4 regions of the Alishewanella sp. HL-SH06 genome follow, and region 2 is predicted to be linked to each of the others. Evidence: predicted binding sites of a transcription regulator. Region 2 holds the regulator's gene; each other region holds the start of a gene.

Region 1 (7,963 bases), 290 kb from region 2:
CAAATCGCTTCAAGCTGCGCTTCCCAGTGTGCCGTCATATCGGGCACCACCATGCGCTGCGGCAAACTTTGAATTAATTGCCGGCCAATGGGTGTGGCGTGGATCTCTTTACCTTGTTTCGTTAAAAACTGTCGTTTAAACAACAATTCAATTATGCCTGCTCGCGTGGCTTCAGTGCCTAAACCGTCAGTATCGCGTAGCACTTTTTTTATTTCTGGATCGGTAACATAACGCGCGATGCCGGTCATAGCGGCCAGTAAGCTAGCGTCGGTAAAATGCTTCGGCGGGCTGGTTTGCTTCTCATCCAGTTGCCCTTCAACACAATTAACCTGATCGCCCTGCTGCACTGCCGGCAAGGCTGTACTGAATTCATTCGTCTCTTCGTCAGTTGAACCGGAACGTGCAAGTAAGGCCTTCCAGCCCAGATCGACGGTCGATTTTTGCTTGGCGACAAATAACCCCCCGGCAACTTCAGTATCAATTTGATGCTCGCTATAACGAAACGCCGGATAAAACTGCATTAAATATTGTCGGGCAATTAACTCATAAATATGTCGCTCATCTAGCGAAAGACGCTGCACATCCAGCACCCGCTCGGTAGGTATAATGGCATGGTGCGCCCCTACCTTGCTGTCATTCCAGGCCTTGCTTTTTAAGTTTAAATCTGCTGTTTTCACGGCCTCACTTAATTGCGAACTACTGCTGGCAATCGCTTGGCTTACCTTTTGCCGCTCAGCATAGTGACCCGCCGGTAAATAACGACAATCAGAACGCGGATAGGTAATTAACTTATGGCGTTCATACAATTGCTGACAAATATCTAAGGTTTTTTGCGCGTTTAAATTAAAGCGTTTAGACGCATCAATTTGTAATGAGGATAAATTGTAAGGCAAGGGTGCAGCCTGACTTTTTTGTTCGCGTTTCACGGCTTTAACTTGGCCCGTTTGGCCCCTCACCTTTGCTAACACGGTGTCGGCCAACTTTTTCAGTAACACCCGGCCATCTTCATCCATGTAAGGCTCGCAGGCGGCACTTGGTTGCCACTTTGCCTTAAATTGCTCACCACTGCGGGTTTGCAGCGTTATCCACACCTCATAAAAGGGTTTCGTTACAAAGTGCTCAATCTCTAGATCGCGGTGCACCACTAACCCCAACACCGGCGTTTGCACACGGCCGATCGACAACACGCCCTGATAACCATGCTCTTGGCCTAGTAAGGTACATAGCCGTGTCATATTAATACCATACAACCAATCGGCCCTTGCCCGCGCTAAGGCTGAAGTGGCTAACGGAATAAAATCAGTGTTTTGGCGCAAATCCTTTAAGGCTTTGCTGATCGCCGCCGGATTCATGTCATTCACTAAACAGCGCTTGGTGGCCGCACGCTTGGCTTGACTGATCCCCGCATAATTAATCACTTCATCCACCAAAATTTGCCCGACACGATCCGGATCGCCCATATTCACTAACACATCGGCTTCTTTGATCAGTTTTTTAACCACATTAAATTGCTGGCGGGTTTGCGACTTAACGTGTTGTTTCCATTCTATTGGAATAATTGGCAGGTGGACTTTGCGCCAACTTTTGTAATCGGCATTGTAGGCTTCAGGTTCTGCCTGTTCCAGTAAATGACCAATACACCAAGTCACCACATCGCCATTGGCGGCTTTAATAAAGCCATCGCCTTTTTGCTGTGGTTTGGGGAGCACATCGGCTACGGCACGGCCAACGCTGGGCTTTTCTGCAATGTATAAAATCATCAGACAATACACTGTACAAATAATCAGTTAATTTACCTTGCCTAACATTAAATAGCAAAAACTTGTGACACTGACTAATACCTAAGGATTATATTGATGGTTAAAACCACAATTTTGACCGTTAACTTAACTCGCCAAATAAAAATTAAAATGAATTATTTTAGTTACTTAGAGGCTTTAATATTTAAAAAGCAATCGCAGCATAATTATTGAGTAGATCGACATTGCTGACAACTTGGCTATTTTCTAAGCTGTGAACATGGGTTCCTTGCCTACTCTGGTTTTGTTGCTTCGCTGTGAGGGCGTAGAAAATGTCGCAATATACTGATGTTAAAAGAATTTGTGATGATCTAGAAAGTACCGGTAAAACCGTGTCGCTAGATTATGTTTTGTCTAAAGTGTCTGACGCACAAGCAACGGTGATAGCACACTATAAAAAGTGGCGATACGAGCAAGCCCAACAGCGACAGCTTGAGCAAGCGCCAATACTCAGTGACGATTTTATGCAAGCGTTTCTGCGTGAAACCGAGCGACAAGGCGCGCAACAAACGGCGCAGTTGCAAAAACAATTAGCCGAAGCACTGCAAGGTGAAGTGGTTGCGGTTGAGCACTTACAACAGGCACAGCAGCAATGGCAGCAGTTGGAACAGCGTAAAACGGCTTTAGAGCAAACATTGCACAGCCAACAACAGAAACTGACCACTCAGGCAGAACACTTTGCCAGCCTGCAACAAGAACGCACCGCTTTGCAACAACAACTGGGCCAGTTAGAACAACAACTGAGCAAGGCAACGGAGCAACTAACCGCCAGCCAAGCGGCCGTGGCTGCCGCCAATGCTCAAGCCTCTGAACACGCAACCGCTCTCGCCTCAAAGCAAGCACAGCTTAACGACACCGAGCAGCAATTGTCTGAGTTACAACAACAGTATCAACAACAACAGCAGTTAATTGCTCAATTAGAGGAAAAGCAGGCGGCACAGCAACAACTGGCTGAGCAATTAAGCACAGCTCAAACGCAACTCGAAGTACTTGAAACAACGTTGCAGCAGACTAAAAGCGCACAGCAAGACACCGAGCAAGCGTTAAGTGCAGCGCAAAACGCGGTGGTGCAGTATCAACAAGAGCAACAGCATTTTTCTGAGCTACAGGCCGAGTATGATGCCTTACAACAACGATTGACAGAGCAGCAACGCCAACACTTTGAAATGAAAAAACAGATCCATCAGCAACTGGCCGAATATTCCGAGCAATGTGCTGAACTCAGCTCTGAGCGCGATACGCTGTTGAGTCAGATACGCCGTCAAAAAACCACAGCAGAGCCATCTGCATTAGCCGACAGCATTCAGTTACAGCAAGAATTAAAACAACTGCAGCAACAGCACCAAGACTTACTGCAACAACTGGCCATGCCACAACACAGTGCCGCCGAGCAGGCCACGGCAACAGAAAACCTTCAGTTACAGCAAGAATTGCAACAACTGCAGCAACAGCACCAAGACTTACTGCAACAACTGGCCTCGCCACAACACAGTGCCACCGAGCAGGCAACGCAAAGCGAGCAACTCAGTGCGTTAACAGCAGAGCGGGATGAGGCGCTAGCCATTAATGCAGCACAAGCGGATCAACTGCATAACGTGCAACACGAATTAGCCGAATTAAAAGCCTTGTTGCAACCGAATAACCCTGAACAATGCGACAATGTGGAACAATTACGCGCTCATTTAGCATTGTTGAAACATCAAAATAGCATTACCTCGCAACATCAGGCCGAGCAACGCGAAACGATCAAACAGTTACGGGAAGAATTAGCACAACAGCGCGAGGCGGTGCAGCAAATTCAACTAGAACGCTTTCAATTTAATAAACAGAAAGTGCAATTTGAAGAACAAGTGAGTTTTGTGAAGAGCAATTCAGCCGCGACCATCGAGCGTTTAACACGCTATCGTGAACAAGCACAGGAGCGTATTGCGCAACTAGAACGGAAACTACAGGAATGTGGCTGTTAAGCGGCGGTGTTTAGCAACGTCATTTAAGCTATTGGTAATGCTCGTTGATATAACCAACCGGTCTGTTCAGGCGTTAAACTAAAGGGGCTATGGTAAGCAAAACCCAACTTGTGTAACAGGGCCTGCGAAGCCGTATTATCTTCATTAACAATGGCATACAACGATGGTATCCGTAGCGTAACCGCCCACTGCAACACGGCCTTGGCAGCTTCATAAGCAAAACCTTGTTGCTGATAAGGTTCGAGCAAGGCATAACCAAGATCGGGCGCATCAAGCTGTTCGCGCTGCAATAAACCACAGATACCAATCAACTGTTTGGTGGCGGTGTGCTCCATTGCCCGCAAGCCAAAACCGTATTGTTGATAACTTTTCAACGGCCCTTGTTGCAAATGCTGCTCAGCGCCAGCCAAATCGCGTACCCCGCGATCGCCAATATGTTGCAAAAAGCCCGGATCATTTAATAACCTCAACATAAAAGGTGCATCAGCAAGGGTCAGTGGCCGAAGTGTCAAACGATGTGTGTAAATCACCAGCAGCCTCCAGGGCTGAGCAACGGTTGCTGTGCCTCATTTAGTACAATAGTGTAATTTGCTCGTGTCGGCAACTGCTGCCAACTGGCTTGAGTCAGCCGCTGAAAGGGCAACATAAAAGCAGCCAATTCAGTAGCCGACATACCTTTACCTCGTTGCTGCCATAATTGCTGCTCTTGCTGAGCTCGCCAACGACAAACACTGGACCAATCAGGCGCTTTTAACCAAATCAGTGGCTGTAGGAAAGCCCATAACTCGGCATAACTACCGGCCAGTTGCTGATTAACATAGCTACGCCACACGCCCTTAGCGTCGGCAGCGGCTTCAAAATCATTTACAGGCTGCGCCAACACCTCAGCAGCTTCGGCTTCCACACCTAAACACCAGCCTTCAACAATCAGCACATCAAACTGTTGTTTGGGTAAGTCAGCTAGCCGAACGTCCATCGCCTTATCAAATTGTGGCAATGCTACAGCCCGCCCAGCGAGTACCGCTTGCACATCCGCTAATGCTTTATGAATGTCATGTGTGCCGGGTACTCCACGTTGGGCCAACAACGGATGCACTTGCGCGGCTAACTGTCGCCGAGCATGTTGCGACAAATAGTAATCGTCTAGCGACACGGTGGCGGCCGAAATACCCTGCTGTTGCAGCAAGCCACACAGCAATTTGGCCAAGGTGCTTTTACCGCTGCCTTGCGCACCGCTAATACCCAGCACTAAAGGCCGTGCCAACGGTATGATTTGCTGCAATAACAATTGCAAAACTTGCCGATAAGCCGGTTGTGTGGCCACAGGTAGTTGTTTGAGAAGGGCAGAAACATCCATCACGTTAAGCCTGCTGTTAGTCGCGCGAGGAAGAGATAAAAAATGGTTTAAGGCCGCAACCCTTTTTTAGTAAACGGCCTGAAAAGCTTAACGCACTCATTTCGCAATCAAAACATCGCCAAACGAACAAAATCTAAACAGCAAACGTCAACAAGCCTTAGCTACGATGAGCGGCACGCAAACGTAAAGCCGCTAATGGCAATAATAACAACACGAGCCAATTAATCGAGCCCGAGCCTGAATCGCCTTCTGAAGCGCCATTACTTGCTAAAGTATTGGCTACAGGGGTTAAACCGGCAGCAGTGTTAACTCGAGTATCAATCACAAACACACTTTCAATCAGCACCAAGTTGTCAGCCGTTAGGGCTTTACCGGCGGCAAAATCGGCTGACGTATAATTACGCAGTGGAATGTTGGTTGCGGCGCCACCAAAATTATAAGTAGGTAATTGTGCCATTTGCTGCAAAATCTCCAAACCTTGCACAGAGATTTGACCGAATACGGTAAAACCGCCATTTTGCGCATCTAAGTTGGTTTGGTTATCCACTAAATTGAAAAACCATTGGCTAGTTGCACTGTTGGGTTGATCGCCAATTTTAGCCATAGCGATAGTGCCACGTCGATTAGACCATTTCGGTTCATTTTGTACTGCAGCCTTAGCAACCACATTCCCAAATGGCACCTGACCGGTGTAAACAAAACCGCCACCTTGCACAATAAAGCCCGGCACCAAACGATGCACCACGTTATTATCGTAGCTTTGGTCTTTAACGTAACTTAAAAAGTTTTCTACGGTTTTTGGCGTGGTTTCGTCGAATAAGTTGACTTCAAAGTTGCCCAACGACGTATTAAATTGCACGATGGTCGCATGTAACGGCGCCATTAAGGTGCTGCCAACTAACAACGCTGTCGTGGCTAATAAACGAGATAATTTCATTAATTTTTCCGGATAGACACAAAACCTAAGCATACGCTAAAGCGACAAGGCGAAGCCAGTGCCTTTACGTTTAATCACTCTTGGCATAAGACTAAAGTGTGCTGCGGCTAACGCCTTGTAGCGGTTGTGTTGTTTGGCTAAGCTGTTTTAAAGTTAAGCCTATTATTATTATAAAAAGAGTTGATGATGCTTAATACCGCTGCGAAACCCTTTGTTCGCTTAGTCGAACGTTATCTACCTGATCCTTATATCTTTGTCTTACTACTCACCATAGTGGTATTTGCTGCCGCAGTGCTGTTTGAACAGCAGTCGCCGCAGCAAGTATTACAACAATGGGGAGATGGCTTTTGGGGCTTACTCAGTTTTGCCATGCAAATGCTGTTGGTGCTGGTTACCGGCTACATGCTGGCCAGTACGCCCTTGGTAAAAGCCATTTTAGATCGCTTAGCTATGCTGGCCAAAACGCCGGGCCAAGCCATTGTGTTAGTTAGCGTGATTTCATTATTCGCCAGTTGGCTTAACTGGGGTTTTGGCCTAGTGGTCGGCGCATTATTTGCCAAAGCATTAGCCCGACAAATCAAAGTGGATTATCGCTTATTGGTAGCCAGTGCTTATTCAGGCTTTATTGTATGGCATGGTGGTTTAGCCGGTTCGGTGCCGCTGACCATTGCGACACCAGGACATTTTGCCGAAGCGCAAATTGGCTTAATCGCAACCAGTGAGACTATCTTCGCGCACTTTAACTTGATATTACTGGCCTTGCTATTTGTTGCAGTGCCGCTGGTAAACTACCTGATGCTACCGTCAGCAAAAGACAGTATCTATGTCGACCCCGCTAAACTCGATGACACGCCTTTACCAGAAATCACCCAGCAGCGCCCGGCAGATAAACTTGAAAATAGCCTACTGTTAGCTTTGATCGTCGGCTTTGCGGGTGTTGCTTATTTAGTCCAGTATTTTGTCAAAGGTGGCAGCCTTAATTTAAACATCGTTAATTACTTATTTCTATTTTTAGCGATAGTGCTGCATGGCACACCACGGCGTTTACTGCATAGCTTGCAACAAGCGGTGCAAGGCGGCGCCGGTATTGTGATCCAATTCCCATTTTACGCTGGCATTATGGCTATTATGATTCAGTCGGGTTTAGCACAAAGCATGTCAGAATGGTTTGTTAGTTTTGCTAGTGCAGAAAGTTTGCCGTTTTTTAGCTTTATCAGTGCCGGTATCGTTAATATTTTTGTGCCCTCTGGTGGGGGTCAGTGGGCAGTGCAAGCCCCAGTAATGTTACCGGCTGCGCTGGAGTTAGGCGCTGATATTAGTCGCGTTGCCATGGCGGTGGCTTGGGGCGATGCTTGGACTAATATGATCCAGCCATTTTGGGCCTTGCCTGTGCTGGCTATTGCCGGTTTAAAAGCCAAAGACATCATGGGGTTTTGTTTAATGCAGCTGCTGATCACCGGCGTGATTATTAGCCTAGTACTCACCTTTGTTTAAGCAACTAAATACCCAACCAGCGACTAAACTCGCTGGTTCGGCTTTGGCTGGTTTTTAACTGCACGCCAGAACGAAGAAAGACCGTGAGCGTATTTTTACAAAAGCGCTCTAACCGCTCAATGTAATGCGTTTGCACTAATTCGCTGCGATTAATTCGAAAAAAACGTTGCGGATCTAAAATCGCCTCTACCGCTTGCAAGCTCGTGTAAGGCAAATAATGCCGCTTTCCTGCTGCATCAAACGCCATAATCAGGCCACCATCAGCTTGGATATAGCTGATATCGGCTATATCCAAAAAGTAAATCTGTTGCTGCTGCCGTATCGCTATGCGCGTGGCATAACTGGCCACGGCAGGGGTTGCAGGCCACTGCGCTAAGAAGGCAGTCAGCTTGGAGAGATCAGGCTGCGC
Region 2 (7,963 bases):
TGCCAATACGACAGCTTGATTAATATTAAAAAAGCGGCCAGAGTAATAAAGCACCACAGCCGATTAACGTTAAATAAGTGACCGAACAACTTAAACTGCATCAGTCAAACTCCGGAGATGAAATGATAATAAAAATAGCCATCGTTCTATTGCTGATCTATATCGTGGTTAATCTGGTAAAAGCCGGTTTTAGCGTTATGCGTCAAACCGAATCCAGCCACAGCTTGTCTCACTATCTTGGTAAACGGGTGTTGTTTTCAGCGATCGCCCTCGCCTTAATTATTATCGCGATGGCGACCGGACTGATTGCACCTAATGCCCGCCCTTATTAAAGCCGTTTAAATGATGTAGACAAAGACAAATAAACATAACCAAACCACATCAACAAAATGCCAATACAGGGCACCGGCTTTAAAAGCGAAATGCTTTTCTGGCGTGAAGTGCCCTTTTAACACTCTAAAAAAAATAAACAGTAGAATGATTGCACCCAGCGTGACATGTAAGCCGTGAAAACCGGTTAACAAAAAGAAAGTGTTACCGTAAAAGCCAGAGTCTAAGCGTAAGCCAAGATCACGATAAGCATGAATATACTCATAGCCTTGTAAACACAAAAACACTGCGCCTAAGAGCAACGTCAGCAACAAAAACAACTTTAATTGGCCACGCTTTTCTTTTTTCTAACCCCACATGCGCAAAATGCAATGTGACAGACGAAATCACTAAGAGCGCCGTATTAATGGTCGGTAAACCCCATGCTGGCATCGCTTGTGTTTCAATACCACCGGGCGTTTTTAGTAGTGGCCATGACGGCTGAAAATCGGGCCATAAAATAGCAAAAGTCATCGCATTGTTACTGGCACCACCGAGCCATTCCATCGCAATCACCCGGCCATAAAACAAGGCACCAAAAAAGGCCATAAAGAACATCACTTCAGACACAATGAACCAAATCATACCTTGTCGGAAAGACCGATCCATTTGCGCACTGTATAAACCGGCCATAGATTCATCGATGACATTTCTAAACCAACCTACCAACATAAAAATGAGGATGGCAAAACCGGCAAGCAATAACCAACCGCCAAAACCACTTTGTTGCTTACTGACATCAATCACGTAATGCCCAGCACCAAAGGCAATACAAAACATCGCTACCGCACCGACTATTGGCCAAGGGCTTTGTGCCGGTACATAATATTTTTCATAGGTCTTATTCATTATTATTCCCCACTTTTTGCTGTAGCAGTGTCCGGCTGCCAACTGGCAGTCACGTCATACAGGGTGTAGTTCAATGTAATCGTGCTGAACTGCGCCGGTAGCGCCGGATCGACATAAAACTGCACAGGCATCAGCATATTATTGCCGCCCGCCAGTTGCTGTTGGGTGAAACAAAAACATTCAATCTTGTGTAAGTAGAGTGCAGCTTGGCCTGGCGAAACCGATGGCACCGCCTGGCCTACAATCATGCGGCTGGTGGGGTTTTCTGCGATATAGTTCATCACGTAAATTTCACCTGGATGCACCGTCAAACGGCGGATCTCGGGTTTAAAAATCCACGGCATGTCTTTGTTTGGTCGCGCCAAAAACTCAATGGTCACTTCGCGGCTAGTGTCGATATTATTCGCCAGCACAGTGGCTGGCGTTGCCGAGGGTTTGCCATTAATACCGGTAATATCACAAAACACGTCATATAAAGGTACTAAGGCAAAACCGAAGCCAAACATCAGTAACACAACCAGTAGTAATTTACTGACCAGCGTACGATGCAGCTGCATAAGCCCTCCGCTACTTAATTACGGGTGGTGTTTCAAAGGTGTGATAAGGCGCAGGTGACGGCACTTCCCACTCTAGACCTTCAGCACCTTCCCAAACCTGCGCAGTAGCGGGCACACCGCCGCGCGCACATTTAACCAACACCCACACAAAGATCAGTTGCGACAGGCCAAACAGGAAGCCACCGATACTGATAAAAGCATTAAAGTCAGCAAATTGCAGGGCATAGTCAGGGATACGGCGTGGCATACCCGCTAAACCAACGAAGTGCATTGGGAAAAACAACATGTTTACAGAAATCAAAGAACACCAAAAATGCAACTGGCCAAGACGCTCGTCATACATGTAGCCGGTCCATTTAGGCAACCAGTAATAAGCCGCCGCAATAATCGAAAACACTGCGCCTGTTACTAACACATAGTGAAAGTGTGCTACCACGAAATAGGTATCATGGTACTGGAAGTCAGCTGGCGTTATCGCCAACATCAAGCCCGAGAAGCCACCGATGGTAAACAGCACAATAAAGGCTAAGGCAAACATCATCGGCACTTCAAACGTCATGGCCCCTCGCCACATTGTGGCCACCCAGTTAAACACTTTTACCCCGGTAGGTACCGCAATTAACATAGTGCAATACATAAAGAACAAGGTCGCAAACACCGGCATCCCCGTGGTAAACATATGGTGGGCCCAAACCAAGAACGACAAGATAGCGATACTGGCGGTGGCATACACCATAGAGGCATAACCAAACAACGGTTTACGGGCGAAAGTTGGAATAATGGCGGAGATAATGCCAAAGGCTGGCAAAATCATGATGTACACTTCGGGGTGACCAAAGAACCAGAAAATATGCTGAAACAGCACGGGATCACCGCCACCGGCAGCATCAAAGAAACTGGTACCAAAAAATTTATCCGTCAACACCATGGTCACGGCACCTGCTAATACAGGCATAACCATAATCAGTAAAAACGCTGTGATAAACCACGTCCAGACAAACAATGGCATTTTCATCCATGTCATACCAGGAGCACGTAAATTCCAAATGGTGACGATCACGTTAATTGCCCCCATAATGGAAGAAATACCCATGATATGCACCGAAAACACAAACAGCGCCGTACTGTCACCGCTGTAGGTTGTCGATAACGGGGCATAGAACGTCCAGCCAAAACTGGGGCCACCGCCTGGCATAAATAAACTAAGTAAAAGGATCAAGAACGCAAAAGGTAAGATCCAAAAACTCCAGTTATTCATCCGTGGTAACGCCATATCTGGCGCACCAATCATCATTGGGATCATCCAATTAGCTAAACCGGTAAAGGCCGGCATTACCGCGCCAAATACCATAATTAAGCCATGCACTGTGGTCATTTGGTTAAAGAAGTGAGGTTCGACAAATTGCATACCCGGCTGGAATAACTCCAAACGAATAACCATTGCCATACTGCCGCCAAGGAAAAACATCACCAAAGCGAAAATAAGGTACATGCTGCCGATATCTTTGTGGTTCGTGGTAAACAACCAGCGTTTTATGCCGCTAGGTTTATGATCATGCGCATGATCATCATGTTCAGTAGTAATTGCTGACATCGGTTATTCTCCCTTGCCTTGCTGGACAGCGAACACATCGGCAGCCTGCACGGTATCACCGGTATTATTATCAAAAGCATTACGGGTATAGGTGATAACCGCTGCTAATTCTTTTAAGCTGAGTTGCTTACCAAATGCCTGCATCGCGGTACCCGGGCGACCATTAACCAACACATTAATATGGCCGTTGCGATCGTTAAGGATTAACTCGCTGCCTTTTAACGCAGGGAAAATACCAGGTAACCCCATACCAGTAGCCTGATGACAGGCGACGCACCAACCTTGATAGATTTTTTCACCGGTACTCATTAACTCTGCCATGCTCATATTCATGGCAAGTAATTCTTGTTCGGCGGCTTTTTCACCGGCGATCCGCGTTTCTTCTTGCTGGATCCACGCTAAATAATCTTCTTCGCTTTTGGCGATCACCACGATTGGCATAAAGCCATGGTCTTTACCGCATAACTCAGTACATTGCCCACGATAAGTGCCAGGCTCGTCTACCCGAGTCCATGCTTCGTTAATAAAGCCAGGGTTCGCATCTTTTTTAATGGCAAATGCAGGTACCCACCACGAGTGAATCACATCATCTGAGGTCATTAAGAAGCGAATTTTTTTCCCAACAGGAATCACTAAGGGCCGATCGACCTCTAATAGATAGTTTTCACCCTTGGCCAGTTTATTGGCCACTTGCTCTCTGGGTGTCGCTAATAATGAAAAGTACTCAACATCGTGTTCAAGGTATTTATAATGCCATTTCCACTGCGAACCGGTAATTTGCACGGTCACATCGGCAGCAGAGGTGTCATCCATCGCCAATAGGGTGGTCGTGGCGGGAAATGCCATCACAACAAGAATAACGACCGGAATGGTCGTCCACAGAATTTCAACCTTGGTACTTTCATGAAATGAAGCCGGCTGCACCCCTCTTGCTTTGCGGTGAAGGATCATGGATACAAACATAATCCCAAACACCACTGCACCGATAGCACAACAAATCCAGAAGATGGTCATATGCAGTTGATAAACCTGCTGACTGATCTCCGTAGCGCCTTTGGTCATATTCAAAGGCATAGATGTTGATGCATTTGCCGATGCGGCAAAAAATAGGGTCGGCAGCGACCAAACCAGACAACGCGTGTTTGTCACTGTACTTCTCCTCTGTCATTTGCATTGCAAACTGCAGAAACCAAGAACACAGAACTACACGGCTTTTATGTAAACCCATCCTGACCGAATCTATGTGATAAGTTTCGCAATTTCTTATTTTTATTATTTTTTGTGATTTCGAAGCAAGCGCTGAAACCAGCAACTGTTAACTTTAATTATTTTTTGAACAGTTACCGCTTAAGAATTGTCCAGTATGAGCGTTATGTAAACCCCTAAAATGCAAAAGCACCGATAAAACCAAGAGGTCATACCAGTGCAATTATAAATTAACTTGTTGAACAGCGACTATTTTATAGCCAACTGCCGTTACGGATCACACCTACAGCAAGGCCTTCAACGGCAAATTGCTGTTCACGTAAATCGATTTTAATCACCTCAAAATCTGGATTTTCAGGAAGCAATAAAACTTCATGTCCTTGCCGCTGGAAACGCTTTACCGTTACTTCATCATCGACACGGGCGACAATCACTTGGCCATGTTCTGCTTGAGTGGTTTTATGCACGGCTAACAGATCGCCATCGAGGATGCCGATATCTTGCATACTCATACCTTGTACCCGAAGTAAAAAGTCAGCATGGGGTTTAAATAAATGCGCATCAATTTGATAATGATTTTGTACATGCTCAGCGGCTAAGATAGGTTGGCCAGCGGCAACTTTACCCACCAAAGGCAAACCCAATTGCTCGGGAACGGAATCGTCTTCCAATAAACGAATGCCTCGCGAGGTACCGGGCATCATTTCCAGTACCCCCTTTTTAGCTAAGGCTTTGAGATGTTCTTCCGCTGCATTGGCAGATTTAAAACCTAAACGCAGCGCAATCTCGGCACGCGTGGGTGGCATTCCGGTTTCTTGTTGGTAATCTTTGATTAATTGCAGAATTTCGGCCTGACGAGGCGTTAATGGTCTCATAATGCTGGCTACCTATACAGTAAGTACTGTCAGTATATACAGCCTTTTTCGAAATGCCAAGCGTTGTTCTGCAGCTGAATTTGCCAGCTTACGCAGCTGTGGTATTCTTAGCACTGTTCAGTTTGCTCGGTATCATTATGTTCTCAAGCTTGTCGTTACTGACTTTATTATTAAAATGGCCTATTCGCCTACTCGTTAAATTCAAAATCGTTCCTGATAACCCCCTACAACAACTGGGAGTTAATAAAGAACGGCCATTATTTTATATATGCCACACCGAATCAGCCAGTGATGTCGCCACGCTGCGTCGCGTTTGCCAGCAACTAGCCTTGCCCGATCCGCTTAGCCATGTCGAACTGCGGGGGCAGAAATTATCACGCATCTTATTTCTCGAAAAACCTCACCAAATCATTGGTGGCCGCAGCGATACCCGTGCATTAAAGCAAGGACAAACATTACTCGCGGCTCATTTAGCCAACCCCAAATTACAGGCACAGCTGATGCCGATCTCGATCTTATGGGGCCGTGCACCAGGTAAGGAAGACAGTATTAAATGGTTACTGGGGGAAGCACATTCACCTAACTGGTTAGCTAAGTTACTGATTGTATTTATCTCAGGTCGACACACGCTGGTGCGCTTAAGTAAACCAGTAGATCTACAACAAATGGCTGGACAATTTGGCGCTGAAGCCAGCACTGCCAGAAAACTGCTGCGCATGTCACGGATCCACTTTTATCGACAGAGACTGGCAGCAACAGGGCCAAAACTGATGAACCGCAGTCAGTTATTTAATGCGCTATTAGCCACGCCTGCGGTTAAAAAAGCCATCGCCGATGAAGCGGCTAACCGCAATGGAGATTACGCCGCAGCGCGACAAGAAGCTCGCAAATTACTGCAAGAGATTGCAGCCGATTACCGCACGTCAACTTTACGTTTTGGTGATCGTATTCTGACATGGTTATGGCAAAAGCTTTATGCTGGCATTAAGGTCAATAATGTCGACACTTTGCGCGATCTGGCGCAAAAAGGACATGAAATTGTTTATGTACCTTGCCATCGAAGTCATATGGATTACTTGCTACTCAGTTATATTATTTATCATCAGGGGTTAGTGCCACCGCATATCGCCGCAGGCATTAACTTAAATTTCTGGCCTGCAGGCACGATTTTTCGTCGTGGCGGGGCATTTTTTATTCGACGCAGTTTTAGTGGCAATAAGTTGTATTCAACCGTTTTTCGCGAATATTTAAGCTTGCTGTTTATTAAAGGTTATGCGGTGAAGTACTACACCGAAGGTGGCCGGAGTCGCACGGGACGTTTATTAAACCCTAAAACCGGCATGCTGGCGATGACCGTACAATCAATGCTGCGTGGCATCGATCGCCCCGTTACTTTAGTGCCGGTTTATCTGGGTTATGAGCATGTCATGGAAGTAAACACTTACCTCAGTGAATTGCAGGGCTCTGGCAAGAAAAAGGAATCGATTGGTGGTGTACTTAAGGCGATCCGAAATTTACGCGATTATGGCTTTGGCTATGTTAATTTTGGTGAACCCATTTCACTCAATCAGTATTTAACGCAGCAAATACCGGATTGGAAAAGCGAGATTAATTCTCTTGAAGCGCCTAAACCGCAGTGGCTGAACCCGCTGGTGGCTAAATTGTCTGAGCAAATTATGCGACATATCAATCAGGCCGCGGCATTGAATAGCATTAATTTGCTGTCACTGGCGCTATTAGCCAGCGATAAACAAGCCATTAGTCGGCAAGAGCTGATCCAGCAACTTGACTGCTACCTGCAACTACAACAAGGTGCCCCTTATCATAGCTTGGTGACACTGCCGCATATGTCTGCCACAGACATGATTGATCATGCCCTGCAGATGAAAAAAATCCAAGTCAGTCGGGATAGTTTCGGTGATGTCATCAGCTTAACGCCAGCTAATACCGTATTGATGAGCTATTATCGCAATAATATTCTGCATTTATTTATTATCCCAGCCATCTTAGCCTCAGCCGTTTTACATCAACAACAAACGAGCCAAAGCCAGCTAATTCGTATTGCCGAACAATTGTATAGTTTGCTACGCCAGGAATTATTTTTGTATGTGCCCTCGGTAGGCAACTACGTAAAAACCATCTTGCAACAACTTACGCATCAGGGTTTAGTCCGGTTAGATGATGAGTATTATCGTGCGCCCTCTCAACACAGTCGCGAATATGTGATGCTGGAGCTGCTCGCACATAATGCCGAGCATACTTTACAGCGTTATGCTGTGGTCTTTAATTTATTGCGCGCGCATGGCCCATTAGATCGTGCAGATTTAGAGCAGCAAAGCCATCAGTTGGCGCAACGCTTGCTAACACTACACGGTATTAATGCGCCGGAATACTACGATAAAAATTTATTTGCCACGTTAAGTCAGGCACTAAAACAGGCAGGCTATACTCAGTTGGATCAAGACAACCGAGTATGTGCCACGGCAGAGCTTAGCACCCTATCTCAAACCGTG
Region 3 (7,963 bases), 340 kb from region 2:
CAATCCAATTTTGTTTTGCATTCTTTTGGTACTTTGCAGAATGGCTATTTTGTTCAGGCTCCACCATTCGATTATGTGAAAGGTGAAAATACAAAATCAGAAGTGGTGTTACGGTTAAGTGAAGCTCAATTTGCTATCGGGCCAACCTATGACAGCATCGCCACATAACAATCCGCGTCATTCGGGGCCTACGGCCCCTGCGACGCTCACACGTTCGCGCGCATGCGCGGGGCGTTAGGCTACTAATGGTAACCATCGACGACATATACAATCTGATAGAAAAAGAGTGTGGAATAAAGGCTGCAAAACTAAGGCCAGACTCGGATATTTGCGAAGATTTTGGTGTGTATGGTGATGATTTTGATGATTTAATGGCTGCCTACTCAAAAGAGTTCGGCGTGAATCTAGATAATTACTTATGGTATTTTCACTGTTGTGAAGAGGTTTCTAGCCCTTTGGCTTTTATATTTCCTCCGCCTAATCGGCGCGTGAGTAGAATAATCATTACACCGGAACTTCTTGAGAAATATGCCAATTTTAAAAATTGGGCAGTAACATATCCAGCCCATACTTTGCCAACGCGTCGATGGGACATATTAGTTTTACAAACTTTTTTTGTATTAGCTGGGTTGGCTGGCTTAATTATTGGCTTCTGGAAGACGTAGCCTAACAATCCGTCTATGGACTCCCCCTCTATTGCAAGCACAAAGTGATCAAATTTGGCGGTGAATGACTGCATACGTCTATTCGGCTCGTGAGTTTCATGGTTTTACCATGCTCCAGCCCTGATAACTTTCGCGCACAGGTGCCTCATCGCATCAACGGTAATGAATACCGGGATTGTTATCAGGCCCTTCCTGTGCACGGTCGTTGCCGCTTTATTTATCCACTTTGTAGTGCAATTCTTTGGTTGAGAGTTGTCGTTAACTTACTGTTTTTACTACTATGTTTCTGCTACATCATATTGCTAAACCTAAAGCATCTTGCCGTTGCTGCTTTGCCATGATTGCCCAGAGCATTCTGGCTTGTTTTGCGGCGATAGCGACCGCGACAACATTGTTTGGCCGCCGCTCTTGTAGCTTATAAATCCACTCGAACATGGGTGTTGTTTGCGTGGATTTTTGGGCTCTGCTGGCTGCTAACATTACCGTTCTGGCACCTTGAACCAGTAATGTTCGCAAATAGCGGTCACCGCGTTTAGTAATGGCACCGAGTTGCGTTTTACCACCGGATGAGTTCTGTTTAGGCACTAAACCGAGCCAAGCGGCGAATTGTCTGCCGTTTTTAAATACGGAGACATCACCTGCGGTTGCCACAGCGGCACTGGCGGTAACGCTACCGACACCACAGAGCTCAAGTAAAGCTTTTGCGGTGGTATCTTGCTTGCTCCAGGCTTCAATCCGTTTGTTTAACGAATTAATGCGCGTTTCTAAATCAGCTAACTTGTCCGCTAAATCAGCCATACTCTGGCGAAACAGCAGCGGTAAGGTTTCTGATTCAGCCACCAAAGGCAACGTCCTGGCCAGTGCTGCGCGGCCCTGATTAATCACAATGCCGAACTCGTGCAGGTAGCTGCGAATTTGATTCATCAGTGAGGTGCGTTCACGTACCCATTGGTCACGCATGCGGTGCATGACTAATACCGCTTGTTGTGATTCGGATTTAACCGCAACAAAGCGCATATTCGGTCTGGCTAACGCTTCACAAATGGCTTCGGCATCATTGGCATCGTTTTTACCGCCGCGCCGGTAAGGTGCCACATACTGCGGCGTCATCAGCTTTACGGTATGGCCGAGTTTGGTCATCTCACGCGCCCAATAATGCGCACCACCGCAGGCTTCAATGCCGATAAGCATCGGTGGTTTATTGGCAAAATAGCGCAGCATTTCGCCTCTGGCTAACTTTTTAACCACGGTGGTTTCACTTGATTTAGCATTAACGCCATGAATTTGAAACACGAGCTTTGCAATATCGACCCCACAACGTATAGACTGTTCCATGCGACTTCTCCTCACTTGTGACTGTTTGTTTTGACACTCTCAGTGTGGCACAACGATGCCGGATAGTGAGGGGGAGTCCATGTTATTGCCTTAAACATCGCGGCCTACGGCCGCTGGACTCGCAACAAGTTGCTCGCCGTTTAGGCGGGCGTTAGGTGATCTAGAGCATGGAATATTTAGCACCGGTTATTTCATCAATTGTTATCGGGCTTATATTGCTGAGTCTTGGGCGATGGTTAGAGCGTAAAACCAATAAGAACTTCAAATCTTTGGGTGAGTGGGGAGTTATCGTCGTTATGTTTGCCGCTAGCTTAAATGTTTTTCTTATAAATAAGTTGGCTTTAGATGAATGGGGTATCTTGATTGTATTAATAAGTACGTGGTCTATATTAACCTTTTTTATATTATGCTTCGGCAAGACAAACACCTAACAATGCGCAGCAGTCGCGGCCTTTGGCCGCTGGGACGCCAACCCGCTGCGCGGCTCGTCGCCCCTGTGCTTTGCGTTATAGCTTTTCAAGGGATATTCATGTTTGGCACCAAACTGAAGCATAAAATTTTTTCTAGTGTATTATTTTTGTTTGCTGCAATAGTTTTTATAGGTATAGCGCTAAGTGTTTCTGAGCATAGAGCAGTGTCTTTCGGCAATGTTTCAAGTTTCGGTGCTGCATTGGTGCTTTTATCTTTCGCATTAATTCCTGAGCTTGTCTTTTCAAACAAATTAAGAAAGCAAACCCAAATGGATAAAATCTCACAAAAGATTTTTTTTATTGGTATGTTGATAGTTGTTATAGGGTTTATTGGTAAATTCGCGCTATAACAAACGCCTTAAACAACGCGGCCTACGGCCGCTGGACTCGCAACAAGTTGCTCGCCGTTTAGGCGTGCGTTCTGCTAACACCTAAAAGCAGACTTTAATAACTGTATAGTGAAATGTCTGCAATTGGCACTTAGTGAAGATTCACAGAGCAAATTGGCACCTTATTACTCGTTGAGTTTGTGATGAATATCATCATACTCTGTGATCATTTTGGCCAACTCCTCAAACTTTTCACCATTAGGCGTGCCAGGCTCAGCTTCAAGCAGTTGCTCAATGGCTTCTAATGCAGCTTCATATTCTTGATCGTTTTTTATAGCTGTGTTGATTGTCATCTAGTTACCTAATAATACTCACAGGGAGTGCCTTGCATCCGCAATCACTTGGCAGCTTCAATGCTTACCAAACGCGTTAAATTTCCTGCAGCAGAGATCTGTTCGTCAGTTAGTGTTTGGTCGCTATGCTTTTTCATGCTGATTTCAGCACGATCTTTATCCATCGCACAAACCAGTATATCCCCAACGGTAAATCCTAGCTCAGCACAGAGCGTATCAGGAATTGGGATAAGGTTGTCCTTGGTAATTTCAACGGTATAACTCATGGCATCCCTTATGTAAAAAAAGAACAAGCGTCTTGCTTTGATTAGCTCGGTAGGCATAGTTTGATAAAGAAAAAGGCCAATCAAATCGACCGGCCATTCCCATGTTCCTGGTGGTCTGCAGGTTGCAGTGATATGCCAGGACCCTCAACCGAAATACTATGCGCAATTATGCCTTAAATCAATTATGTGTGATTTTATAGAACTTACTTGGCTACCGGTAAATCCGTCCATTTCGTTGTGTATTGCGGCGATAACATCGCACGCTTCATACTCCATGCCTGTGATGCGCCTTGGCTTGCAAACCAGACCTTGCTGCCCGTTTTGACATTGATGGTATCAATCACCGTCATCAGCGCTTTGCTCTGATAGGCAGGAGGCGCAGGCTCAAATAAATCAACTTGATATACGCCTTCATCATAAAAATCAGCAAGCATGACACCGGCCTTGGCGTAGCGGTATCCGTCTTTCCAGATTTTATCGAGCAGCTTCGTTGCTACTGACAAAAAATCCCGCGTGTCAGCCGAGGGATGAGTCAAGGCCGTGGTGATGCTATTGGCATAGTATGGGTCTCGTTGCCGGTCGCTAAACGGACTGGTACGTATAAACACCGTTAATTGCTTGGCTTGTTGCTTTTCTTTACGCAGTTTCTGACAGGCTCTGCTGATGTATTCGGCTATTGCTTCGTGCATCAAATCTTTTGAGGTGATGCGCTCGCCAAAGGCGCGGGAGCTGATAATTTGCTTTTTGGTGGGAGTGACGTGCTCTAACGTCAGGCACGATTTGCCATTAAGCTCTGCCACAATGCGCGATTCGACCACAGAGCATTGCTGCTTGATAAATGAGGGGCTGGCATCAGCCAAATCCAGGGCAGTGTGAATGCCAAGTTTATTAAGCCTTGCTGAGAGTTTACTGCCAATCCCCCACACTTCGCCGACAGGTAACAGTGCCATCAGTTTGCGTTGGCGGGCTTTATCCGTTAAATCGACCACGCCACCAGACTTATGCCATTTTTTTGCGGCGTAATTGGCTAACTTGGCCAAGGTTTTGGTGGGCGCAATGCCAACACAAACCGTGATGCCGATATTTTGCTGGATAGTATTTCGCACAGATTGCCCAAATGCCGTCAAATCCATGCAATGTGACACGCCAGTCAAATCGAGAAACGCTTCATCAATGGAATAGACCTCAACCGCCGGCGCTAACATTTCAAGCGTGGACATGACTCTGGCTGAAATATCGGCATACAGCGCATAGTTGGATGAAAAGGCGAGCAGTTGTTGCTTTTCTAGTAGGTGCTTTAACTCAAATGCAGGCACACCCATTTTAATGCCAAGTGCTTTGGCTTCTTTAGAGCGAGCCACCACACAGCCATCATTGTTGGATAGCACCACAATCGGCCGCCCTCTTAGGTCAGGGCGAAAAAGAGTTTCACAGCTGGCATAAAAGTTATTGCAATCGACTAAAGCAAAAACAGGTTTCATCGTGTCATTCTTCGCACCACACTGACGACGACACCAAAGACTTCAAACTCGTCTTGCTCTGTCAGCAAAATGGGTTTGTATGCCTTGTTGTGCGGCAACAACTGCTTAATCGGCTTTAAGCACAGCTCCTTGACGGTAAACTCACGATTTAGTGATGCCACAATCACACTGCCATGCACGGCAGTTTCAGACCGGTCTACTACTAAGACATCACCATCTAATATGCCTTTATCTTTCATGGAGTCACCGCTGACTCTGACTAGAAAGGTCGCAGCAGGATGACGGATACAAAGCTCGTTTAAATCGAGCGTTTGCTCAATGTAGTCCTGAGCAGGGGATGGAAAACCCGCTGAGATTTGGTGGCCATAGAGCGGTAAAAAGATAGGCTGATTTAATTGCGCCTTTCCAAGTATTTCGACAGACATAACACGCACCAATATATGTATATTTATACAGTATAGCGAATGGCGAGCGTTTGAAAAGCGCGGCTGCGATGAAATGCATGTTTATATTGAAAGTGCACCAATAAATGCTACATTTCATTAATCGTCTGTTCAACAAGGAGCAATTATGGAGCTACGCATTATCAATGAAGATACGTTTAGAGCACTATTAAGGCAATGGCATGCTGTAGGGAGGGGCCTGCTTACCTTGCCCAAGGTCACACGTACCAAGGATGGCATTAGCGTGGCTATTGTCAGTCTTGATAACGTTACTATCAATACGCTTGAAACGCCCTTTAAAAACTACAAATCCTACTTAAGCTGGTATGGTGACCAACTTGATAAAATTGGGTACTATTAACCTGCTTTTAATTAATGGATTATGCTGATGTTATTACGGTTTTTTCTCTTCGCTGCGCTCGTCTTTTCTGCCTCGCTACTGGCCGCTCCTGCCACATTTGACCGCGCTAAAATTGAAGCGCGGCAATTTATCTACCATGACCGAAACCGTCAGGGGGATTTTTACTGTGGTTGTAACTGGGAATGGGTCGGCCGCTCGGGTGGGCGCATTGATTTAAAGAGCTGTGGCTATCAAGTTCGGGCGCAGCAGACTCGGGCCGAGCGTATTGAGTGGGAGCATGTGGTGCCCGCCTCGAACTTTGGCCGTGCCAGACAATGCTGGCAGAATGGTGGGCGTAAAAACTGCAATGACACAGACCCTGTCTTCAATGCCATGGAAGCCGATTTACATAACCTCACCCCAGCTATAGGCGAAGTCAATGCCGACCGCTCCAATTTCAATTTCACCATGCTTACTCAAGCCAAGCCACAGCATGGTCAGTGTCCGGTTAAAATTGATTTTAGCGCAAGAGCAGTAGAGCCACGCGATGCCATTAAAGGCCAGATTGCACGAACTTACTTCTACATGCACGACCGGTATGACCTCAATATGTCTCGCCAACAACAGCAGCTTTTGATGGCATGGGATAAGCAGTTTCCCGTGACAGAATGGGAGCGAGAGCGAGATAAACGCATTGCAAAACGCATGGGGCATTCAAATCCCTTTGTAACCGGTGAGCGCACCTGGTCTCTTGGGCATAAAAACCGCGCTGAGGGTTTGGTGACCCAGCTACCTTCAAAGCAAACACAGCAAACACCAAGTGCGCCAAGCTCCCTGCCGATTAAGGCCAACAAAAACAGCAAGGTTTACCATCTCCCTGCAGGCTGCCCGGGATACCAACAAATCTCACCGGCAAACACCATCGAGTTTAAAACCGAGCAGGAAGCGATAGCTGCAGGGTTTAGAAAAGCTGGTAATTGCAGGTAAATTTTTTTGTTGAATTCATTTATCGATCAGGAGTCCGCTTGTCCTTATCTTGACCAAATACATTCTTAAGTAAGTTGATTTACTGAACTACCCAAGCAACTGTTTCGCAAAGGTTTTAATGACCTGTTCACGGAAGGTTCCAGCAAACTCCAGTGAATAAAATGCGTCTTCAAAACCTATAAGGTCAGTTTGCACAAATCGGCCTGAAGACAAGGGGTAATTATTCAAGTTGCCTCCATTGGTGGCATTTTTTGTTTGGGTATGATGTTGTTGCAATTCATTTGGTTGCTGCTCGATGGAACGAAGAACACCTCTGTTTGGCATCTCATCTTGAATGCGATTTGCAAACATTTTGAGCTGAGCTTCGGCAAAAGTGTACAAAAACCCCTGTGAATATATATCACTATCACGAACCCTTAAAATTCGTCCCAAAATTTGACGGAAATAGAGTTCTGTCCGCACAGTTGTTAAATGGCAGCACACCTGAAGCCGAGGAATGTCTGTACCTTCTGCAATCATTCCAACACTGACAATCCAATGCGTTAAACCATGTCGGAATTTATCAATAATTGCTTGTGGATTTTTTTCTTTGTAGGTAACAATCACAGCTGTTTGATTAAAATTTGTCTCCAAAATCTTCTTGAGTTTTCTGGCATGTTCAACAGAATGCGCAACAACCAGACCACCAGCATCTGGTGTCAGTAACCTTAGCGACAATAGTTTGTTCACAGACAATTTTAGAATGAAATTTAAGGCATCCTCATTTTCGAGGATCTGTTGATACATTAACTCAGTTTTGCTCAACGCCTCATTAATAGATTTAAAACATTTTTGGTTTATTTTACAGGCATCATTGTCAATTAATGTGATGACAGGTTGTCGGCATACCCCATCAGCCACAGCCTGAGCGAGAGTATATTGATAGTTGATAACTAGCTCGTCAGCATGACAGTAGTCAGCAAGAGCTATTGGAAGATTATCTGTCCTCCAGGGGGTCCCTGACATTAATAGCGTATAATCAGCCAGTTCAAATATAAGTTTTAAAATCTTATTTCCCCATGCGTTAGGGATAGCATCCAAACCGCCGGCGCAATGGTGGATTTCGTCACAGATGACTAAAACTCTCTTTTTCTTTGCTGGCTCTAAATACTCTTCTTTTAGCGTTAGCAGTTTTTGATAGGTCATTGACTCCCCGATTGAGCCCAGGCCATTATGAAAAAGCGTCGGCATACGTTGATTGCAGGTTCTGTAAATGCCATCGCGCACTTCAGACGAGGGAGACAGACATAAAATT
Region 4 (7,963 bases), 1.3 Mb from region 2:
TGGCAACAGTTGCTGTAGTGGGCTTCGCCCGAATTCGAATATCGTTGCCGAGTTGGTGTACATCCAGCAGCGTTAAATGCGGTACTTCGGTTAATTGTTGGAAATCGCCCAATTTCGCTAAGGGTTGAGCGCAGTCACCCAATAGGAGTGGCGCTTGATACAAGATCAATTCATCGACTAAACCTTGCTGCAATAAGGCCCCGGCTAGCGTACTGCCGGCTTCCGTCCAAACACTGTTGATCTGCTGCTGATGTAACGCTTTAAGCAAAGCCGATAAATCGAATTGGCCTGATGGCAACAATGCAGCAGGCCATTGCGTTACGGCAACCGCACTGGCGCTAAGTTGTTTTGCGGCTTGTGCTGCGTCATAGCAAAGTAACACCGCACCACCTTGACTAAATAAGGCTTCAGTACCGGTTAAGCGCTGTTGCCGATCCAAGATCACGCGCAGTGGCTGGCGTAAGCCGCCATCGGCTAAAGTAGTAATGGTATTGCTCGCGGTTTGTCGCACCGTTAAACGGGCATTGTCGGCTAAAACGGTGCTAGCAGTAGAAAGAATCGCGCTGCTCTGCGCTCGAAACTGCTGCACATCATCACGGGCAACATCCCCGGTTAACCACTGACTTACGCCATTAGCTAGCGCGGTGCGACCATCTAAACTGGCGGCCATTTTGAGCCAGACATAAGGTCGTTGACGTTCCATCCGACTGAGAAAACCCGGATTAAGCGCCCGGGCGGCGTTCGTAAGCAAACCATGCTGCACGCTGATCCCTGCGCTTTCGAGGATAGCGACGCCTTTGCCTGCCACCAGTGGATTCGGATCTAACATGGCAATCACCACCCGGCTGACCCCAGCTTTCACTAACGCTTCGGCGCAAGGCGGGGTGCGTCCATAATGCGCACAAGGCTCTAACGTGACATAACAAGTCGCACCTGCTGCTGCAGAGCCGGCTTGTTGTAAAGCATACACTTCGGCATGGCCCTGCCCCGCTTGTCGATGATAGCCTTGCCCTATAACCTGAGCTTTTTTCACCAACACCGCACCCACATTTGGATTGGGATCGGTGGTGAAACGCCCAGCCGCAGCTAAGCTTAACGCCAGCGTCATATACTGATGATCGGCTTCTGAAAAGGACACCGTTACTTCTCTCCCAAGCGGGCAATTTCCTCGCCAAACTCACGAATATCTTTGAATGAGCGATACACAGAAGCAAAGCGCACATAGGCCACTTTATCGACTTTAACTAACTCATCCATAATTAAATTACCCAGCAAATGACTACCGACTTCACGTTCGCCCGTTGCACGTAATTGCGATTTAATTTTATGGATCAGCTGTTCGATTTCTTCGGTAGATACAGGGCGTTTTTCTAACGAACGCAATAAGCCATTGCGCAATTTATCTTCGTTAAAAGGCTCACGCGAACCATCACGCTTAATAATGCGCGGCATTACCAGTTCGGCAGCTTCAAAGGTCGTAAAACGTTCATGACAAGCTAGACATTCACGACGCCGACGCACTTGATGACCGTCGGCGACTAAACGAGAATCAATGACTTTGGTGTCATCCGCGTTACAAAAGGGACAAAACATGCTGAGCTCTCTATATCACCCTATCGGGACTTTTTGAGATGGCCGGATAAAATAATGGCCGCATTTGCGGCCATCATAACATGTTATTTTAGTTTACGCATAAACTGGGAAACGGCTACATACCTCAGAAACACGGGCTCTGACGGATGCAATAACCGCTTCATCACCACGGCTGTCTAACACTTCACAAATCAGTGTGGCGACTAAACGTGCTTCAGCTTCTTTAAAGCCACGACGGGTAATAGCCGGAGTACCAATTCGTAAGCCACTGGTCACAAAAGGTGAACGTGGGTCGTTAGGCACTGAGTTTTTATTAACGGTAATGTGCGCTAAACCTAACCACGCATCCGCTTCTTTACCGGTAATATCTTTGTCGATGAGGTCCATCAAGAACAAGTGGTTTTCCGTACCGCCTGATACCACTTTATAACCGCGAGAGATCATCTCAGCACACATGGCTTTGGCATTTAGTAACACTTGTTGTTGATACACTTTAAATTCAGGCTGTAAGGCTTCTTTAAAGGCTACTGCTTTTGCCGCAATAACGTGCATTAAAGGGCCACCTTGGCCGCCTGGGAACACCGCTGAGTTTAACTTTTTCTCAATGGCTTCGTTTTTACGCGCCAAAATTAAACCACCACGTGGACCGGCTAAGGTTTTGTGTGTTGTCGTCGTCACGACATCAGCAATAGGTACGGGGTTTGGATATAAACCCGCCGCCACTAAACCGGCTACGTGCGCCATATCAACCAGTAAGTATGCACCGACTTTATCCGCGATATCACGGAAACGCTGCCAATCAACAATACCAGAATAAGCAGAGAAACCAGCAATAATCAGCTTAGGTTTGTGTTCTAGCGCTAAGGCTTCGGCTTGATCATAATCAATTACGCCGGTTTCGGGATGCAGGCCATATTGCACAGCATGATAAAGTTTACCGGATGAGCTGACACTCGCACCGTGCGTTAAGTGACCGCCATGCGCTAAGCTCATACCTAAAATGGTATCGCCAGCGTTTAATAACGCTAAAAATACCGCTGAGTTAGCTTGTGAGCCAGAGTGTGGCTGTACGTTAGCGTAGTCAGCACCAAACAATTCTTTAGCACGAGCAATGGCTAAATCTTCGGCTAAATCAACATATTCACAACCACCGTAGTAACGCTTATGCGGATAACCTTCGGCATATTTATTCGTTAACTGTGAACCTTGCGCCTGCAATACCCGAGGGCTGGCATAGTTTTCTGAAGCGATAAGCTCGATATGGGCTTCTTGACGTTCAGTTTCTTGTACCATGGATTGCCATAATTCCGGATCGAAATCTGCAATATTCATTTCACGCTTTAACATGCTTTCTCCTGCGCGCGGCTACCACGCTGATCGATTGACAACAGTCTAAAAATTGTTGGTTATTCTACTCTTATTTTTTAATTCTTGCACTGAAAAAACAGACATCCAGACAGCTAAATGAGATGGAGTCTAAAAAAATCTTACTGGCTGTGCAGAAATACTGCCACTTGCTTTACAACGTGTTACAAGGGGCGTAAATTACTGGTTATTCATACAGCGCTATTTGCAGCAGGATTATGTCGCATCGAAAAATTATCCATTTAGACATGGATTGCTTCTTTGCCGCGGTTGAAATGCGCGACAACCCTGCCCTGCGGCATATTCCGTTAGCTATTGGCGGTAGTCGATCTGAACGCGGCGTGATTGCCACCTGCAATTATCCGGCTCGGGCTTTTGGTGTGCGCTCCGCCATGCCGACACATGAAGCCTTAAAGCGTTGCCCGCATCTAACCTTAATGCGCGGTAGCATGGATAAATACAAAGCCGTTAGCCAACAGATCCAAAGCATATTTCGCCGTTATACCGAGCACGTCGAACCACTATCTTTAGATGAAGCCTATTTAGATGTCACCGATTGTAAGCAATTTAAAGCCAGCGCCACGCTGATTGCTGCGGATATTCGCCGCACAGTGTTAGCAGAAACCGGTTTAACCGTTTCTGCTGGGGTAGCGCCCAATAAATTTCTCGCCAAAATCGCCAGTGATGAACAAAAACCCGATGGTTTATTTGTGATCCCGCCTGAGGCTATCAACGATTTTGTTCTGCAACTCGCCCTGCGCAAAATCCCCGGCGTTGGGGTAAAAACCGCAGAGAAACTTGCGAAACTCGGATTTCATTTTTGCCGTGATATTTGTCAGCCAGGTGAAGAGATCAGTACAGAGCGACTTGCCTTGTTATCTCGGCATTTTGGCAGCTTCGCCGCTACGTTAATTAAACGCAGCCAAGGTATTGATGAACGCCCGGTCCGGCAAGATCGTGAACGTAAATCGATCGGTGTAGAACAGACATTGCCGAACGACATTGCGAACTTAGAGCAAGCCGAACAAGAAATGCTACAGTTATTACCCACCTTAGAGCAGCGTTTAGCGCAAAGCGGTAAAGCGGCATTACTACAAAAAATTGGCGTGAAATTAAAATTCAGTGATTTTCGGCAAACCACAGTAGAAACCCAATATCATCGTTTAGATCCGCGCTTATTGGCACAACTATTAGCGCAGGCTTGGCAACGCAGGCAAGAGCACTGCGTGCGCTTAATTGGCATACAACTGGGCTTTAAATCGGCTTGTCATGAACAATTAGCCCTACCGTTAGAAGGCACCACTTTTTAGAGGCGTCACTCAGGCAAGGTATTCGGCAATAAAAAAGCCGGCGCTAAGGCCGGCTCTTTAAAATCTTTACTAATTAACCGATAACAGTTACGTTTTCAGCTTGTGGGCCTTTTTGGCCTTCAGTAACGATAAAGGTCACTTGTTGGCCTTCAACTAACGTTTTACGGCCTGTACCGTTGATAGCGCGGAAGTGAACAAACACATCTTTACCGCCTTCACGCTCGATAAAACCAAAACCTTTATCTTCATTGAACCACTTAACTGTACCAGAAATTAACTGTGACATAACACTCTCTTACTTTAACAAATTTTGCCGAAATTCCGGCGACTTAAATAATACCGGCCACGTCATCGAGCTGATACTTACTTCGACCGCATTATCAGGGATGCTGATTAAGTGGTCAATATAAATACCGAGACGAACAGAAAATAGTTTTCTGTTGGGCCGTTCCGGCAAGGACTGCTAAGCCTTACTTACTCAGTGTAGCAGTAATGTGGAAAAAACCATCAATCTTGTGGTGTTTTTTTACGTCGCACCGGCGCGGAGCCGTCATCGCCACCTTGGAAGAACACCTTCGCCGGGGCTTTTTTCACCGTTTTCGCGCTGGGCTTGCCCGAGTGTTTAGCTTTCGTGGTGCTTTTAGCTGACTTCGCCGCCGCTTTACCGGCTTTTTCTACTGGCTCGGTTGGGCCTTTGAAGCGCGCCACTAAACCTTCCACCTCGCTAAATTCTGCAGGCCGGCGTAAAAAACCTTCAATTTTTTGCAGTGATGCCCAATCTTTTGGTCCGACTAAGGAAATAGCCTGCCCCTTCGCACCGGCACGACCCGTCCGACCGATCCGATGCACATATTCTTCGGGGTGTTTTGGCAAGTCAAAATTGATAACATGAGTCACTTGCAGTAAATCTAGGCCACGCGAGGCTAAGTCAGTGGTCACTAACACTTGATATTTACCGGCTGCGAATTGCTGCATCACCGCATTACGTTGGCCTTGGTTTAACCGAGCACTTAAGCCCATGGCGCTAAAACCGTTATCAACACACACGGTCGCTAGGCGCTCGGCATCGTCACGAGTGGCGGTAAAGATAATGAGCTGTTTCACCGGCTCGTGTTTGAGCACATGTGCTAATAAGGCTTCTTTGTGCGTGAGGTTATCGGCAAACATAAATTGCTGCTGAATATCACTGTGCTGCTCATGCCCACTGCCTAAGGCAACCCGAAACGGGTTTTTTAATAAGGCAACCGTTAGCTCATCAACTTCAGTGTGATCTAAGGTTGCTGAAAACAATAAGGTTTGACGTAATCGATGCTCGGCGGCTTTGTTAATGGCATTTAATTGCGGCATAAAGCCCAAGTCTAACATGCGATCTGCTTCATCTAAGATCAGCATTTCTAAGCCTTGCAGAAACACTGACTTGTGCTCTAGATGATCTAAAAAACGCCCAGGCGTCGCCACTATGACGGTCGGCTGGCGTTTTAATAGCTTCTCTTGATCATTAAAATTCTCGCCGCCCACAATTAATGCTGCGGTAACAGGCGTATTTGACACAAACAAGCGTAATTGTGCATACACTTGTTTTGCCAATTCGCGGGTGGGTGCCAAAATTAACGCACGGGCATCTTGCTTAGACAAAGGGCGGCTTTTCAACAGCCGCTGCATCATCGGTAACAAATAAGCCAGGGTCTTACCCGAACCGGTTTTTGACGAGACCATCAGATCACGGCCCACCAATACTGCAGGGATAGCTTCTTGCTGAATTTCTGTAGGCGTGGCAAAGCCTAAATGTTGTACCGAGCGCAATAATCGCGGGTCCAGCCCTAAGTCCTGAAAAACCAAAATATACCTCTCTTTACGATAGGCACCTATGATACCTCAACTGACAGATTTGAGTTAGTGCCCTGTGTCGAGCTAGTATAAGCAATATTCCCATAATTCGTTAAGAGTAACCTCATGAGTAATGCCTTTAAAGAGCAACTGCTTAAAGCCGGTTTAGCCGATCCGAAAAAACTAAAAGCGGCAAAAAAGCAACAACATCAGCAACGTGTGCAATCAGGTAAAAACCAAAAAGTGGTTGCCGAGGCCACCTTACTGGCCGAGCAACGCCGCCAAGAGCAGGTGGCACGCGATCAAGAATTAAACCGCCAAAAAGAACAGTTGTTGCAGAAAAAAGCCATTGCGGCGCAAGTTTCACAATTAATAACGAGCAATACTATTAAGCCCAGTGGTGAAGTGGCCTTTAACTTTACCGACGGCAAAGTAGTTAAGCGGCTATACGTTAATAACAAGTTGCATAATGAATTAACTCGTGGTTTACTTGCGATCGTTAAGCAGGGTGAAAACTATGTGTTAGTGCCCGCAGCGATTGCTGCTAAAATTGCACAGCGCCAACCAGAAAGCGTTATCGTGCAACAGGATCGCCCTGTCGAACAGGCCGATGAAGAAGATCCGTATGCCGCTTACCAAATTCCTGATGATTTGATGTGGTAACAATACAAGGCGGGCTTCTTCTCTTAATATTAATATTAAATGAAGGAGCTTGCTATGCGGCAACTACTTTGTATTGGATTATTGCTGTTTTTCGGTGTCAGCCAAGCGGTCTTTGCCGCTTCTGTTTGGCAAGTGAGTAAAGATCAAACCCAGTTTTACTTAGTTGGCACAGTGCATCTACTCAGTGAAAACGACTTCCCTCTCCCTAACGCTTTTGATACCGCCTTTAATGCCAGCCAGCATTTGATTTTTGAAACCGACATGCAACAACTTACCAGCCCAGCAGGGATGAATAAGATGATGTCTCAAAACACTTATCGGCCGGGGCAGAACTTAAAAGATGTGCTATCCAATAAAGTGTATCAGCAGCTGCAAGCCATGGCGAAAGAGCGGCAATGGCCACTCACTGCCATAGAACAATTTAAACCGGCTTTTGCCGCAATGATGATTTCAGTACAAGAACTGCAACGCCTTGGTGCCGCTTCTACCGGCGTAGATATGCACTATTTGCAATTAGGCTTGCAACAGCAAAAGCGCATAAGTGGGTTAGAAACGGTCGATGAACATCTGGCGGTGCTGACAGCATTAAATGAAATTGACGCCAACAAAGTGATCAGTTCAACCTTACAAGATTTAGAAAAAATCGAAAGCATGTTGGCACAAATGAAGGCCGCTTGGCGCAGTGGTCATGCTGAGCAATTGGCTGATCTATACATTGATGACATGAAAAAAAACCCTGAGATCTATCAAATCACCTTGGCAAAACGCAACTATGCTTGGCTGGATACGCTAACACAACTGGAAGGTAAGGATACGATGGTATTAGTGGGAGCACTGCATATGGTCGGTGAAGATGGCCTATTAAAATTACTGGCCGATCGCGGCTATCGTATTGAACAGTTGCACGATTAAAGCGTTAACGCAACAACGATGCCCAACTGCCTTGGCGGATCTGTTGGGCTTTTTTAGCTTTATTTTATTGATTTGCGCTGGGCGCCATGCCTCGCACTGATGCCCTGTGCGGTAGAAAAGCCAGTTTGTACCTGCCATTTTGGCCGGATCGGCGTTAAGGGTAATTCTCTTTTTCGCGCCACCAACAAATAACTCGACGCAAAATAGCGTAAATGACGTTCACTGAAACGTTGCCAACGCCCAGCTTTATAATCTAGACTTAACATTGAACTGCAAAAAAACCGCTGCTCACC

The links. Region 2 encodes LexA, which represses DNA repair genes until DNA is damaged. Its sites were predicted from a motif close to TACTGTATNNNNATACAGTA; they were not measured.
Region 1: ACUJFK_RS01600 (DNA topoisomerase III) is a predicted target of LexA. The motif match lies at 1,770-1,789, and genes of this name have one in related genera.
Region 3: umuD (translesion error-prone DNA polymerase V autoproteolytic subunit) is a predicted target of LexA. The motif match lies at 5,338-5,357, and genes of this name have one in related genera.
Region 4: dinB (DNA polymerase IV) is a predicted target of LexA. The motif match lies at 3,140-3,159, and genes of this name have one in related genera.

What each region holds. Positions count from the first base shown of each region.
Region 1 covers NZ_CP199752.1:354,801-362,763, reverse strand. The annotation lists gene ACUJFK_RS01600 (DNA topoisomerase III) at 1-1,760, opposite strand, end outside; gene ACUJFK_RS01595 (hypothetical protein) at 2,072-3,766, shown strand; gene ACUJFK_RS01590 (GNAT family N-acetyltransferase) at 3,790-4,296, opposite strand; gene ACUJFK_RS01585 (ATP-binding cassette domain-containing protein) at 4,293-5,123, opposite strand; gene ACUJFK_RS01580 (peptidylprolyl isomerase) at 5,281-6,060, opposite strand; gene ACUJFK_RS01575 (short-chain fatty acid transporter) at 6,247-7,554, shown strand; gene ACUJFK_RS01570 (LytR/AlgR family response regulator transcription factor) at 7,559-7,963, opposite strand, start outside.
Region 2 covers NZ_CP199752.1:67,164-75,126, forward strand. The annotation lists gene ACUJFK_RS00335 (SURF1 family protein) at 1-101, opposite strand, end outside; gene ACUJFK_RS00340 (DUF2909 domain-containing protein) at 123-332, shown strand; partial or broken gene ACUJFK_RS00345 (cytochrome c oxidase subunit 3) at 339-1,218, opposite strand; gene ACUJFK_RS00350 (cytochrome c oxidase assembly protein) at 1,221-1,775, opposite strand; gene ctaD (cytochrome c oxidase subunit I) at 1,786-3,369, opposite strand; gene coxB (cytochrome c oxidase subunit II) at 3,373-4,443, opposite strand; gene lexA (transcriptional repressor LexA) at 4,830-5,450, opposite strand; gene plsB (glycerol-3-phosphate 1-O-acyltransferase PlsB) at 5,531-7,963, shown strand, end outside.
Region 3 covers NZ_CP199752.1:404,686-412,648, forward strand. The annotation lists gene ACUJFK_RS01820 (hypothetical protein) at 1-168, shown strand, start outside; gene ACUJFK_RS01825 (DUF1493 family protein) at 246-665, shown strand; gene ACUJFK_RS01830 (IS110 family transposase) at 960-2,000, opposite strand; gene ACUJFK_RS01835 (hypothetical protein) at 2,168-2,431, shown strand; gene ACUJFK_RS01840 (hypothetical protein) at 2,434-2,820, shown strand; gene ACUJFK_RS01845 (hypothetical protein) at 2,985-3,152, opposite strand; gene ACUJFK_RS01850 (hypothetical protein) at 3,197-3,418, opposite strand; gene umuC (translesion error-prone DNA polymerase V subunit UmuC) at 3,622-4,899, opposite strand; gene umuD (translesion error-prone DNA polymerase V autoproteolytic subunit) at 4,896-5,324, opposite strand; gene ACUJFK_RS01865 (hypothetical protein) at 5,470-5,703, shown strand; gene ACUJFK_RS01870 (endonuclease) at 5,731-6,669, shown strand; gene ACUJFK_RS01875 (DEAD/DEAH box helicase) at 6,757-7,963, opposite strand, start outside.
Region 4 covers NZ_CP199752.1:1,366,721-1,374,683, reverse strand. The annotation lists gene ribD (bifunctional diaminohydroxyphosphoribosylaminopyrimidine deaminase/5-amino-6-(5-phosphoribosylamino)uracil reductase RibD) at 1-1,138, opposite strand, end outside; gene nrdR (transcriptional regulator NrdR) at 1,141-1,593, opposite strand; gene glyA (serine hydroxymethyltransferase) at 1,687-2,940, opposite strand; gene dinB (DNA polymerase IV) at 3,177-4,268, shown strand; gene ACUJFK_RS06375 (cold-shock protein) at 4,342-4,554, opposite strand; gene ACUJFK_RS06370 (DEAD/DEAH box helicase) at 4,776-6,107, opposite strand; gene ACUJFK_RS06365 (DUF2058 domain-containing protein) at 6,222-6,758, shown strand; gene ACUJFK_RS06360 (TraB/GumN family protein) at 6,813-7,670, shown strand; gene ACUJFK_RS06355 (class I SAM-dependent methyltransferase) at 7,730-7,963, opposite strand, start outside.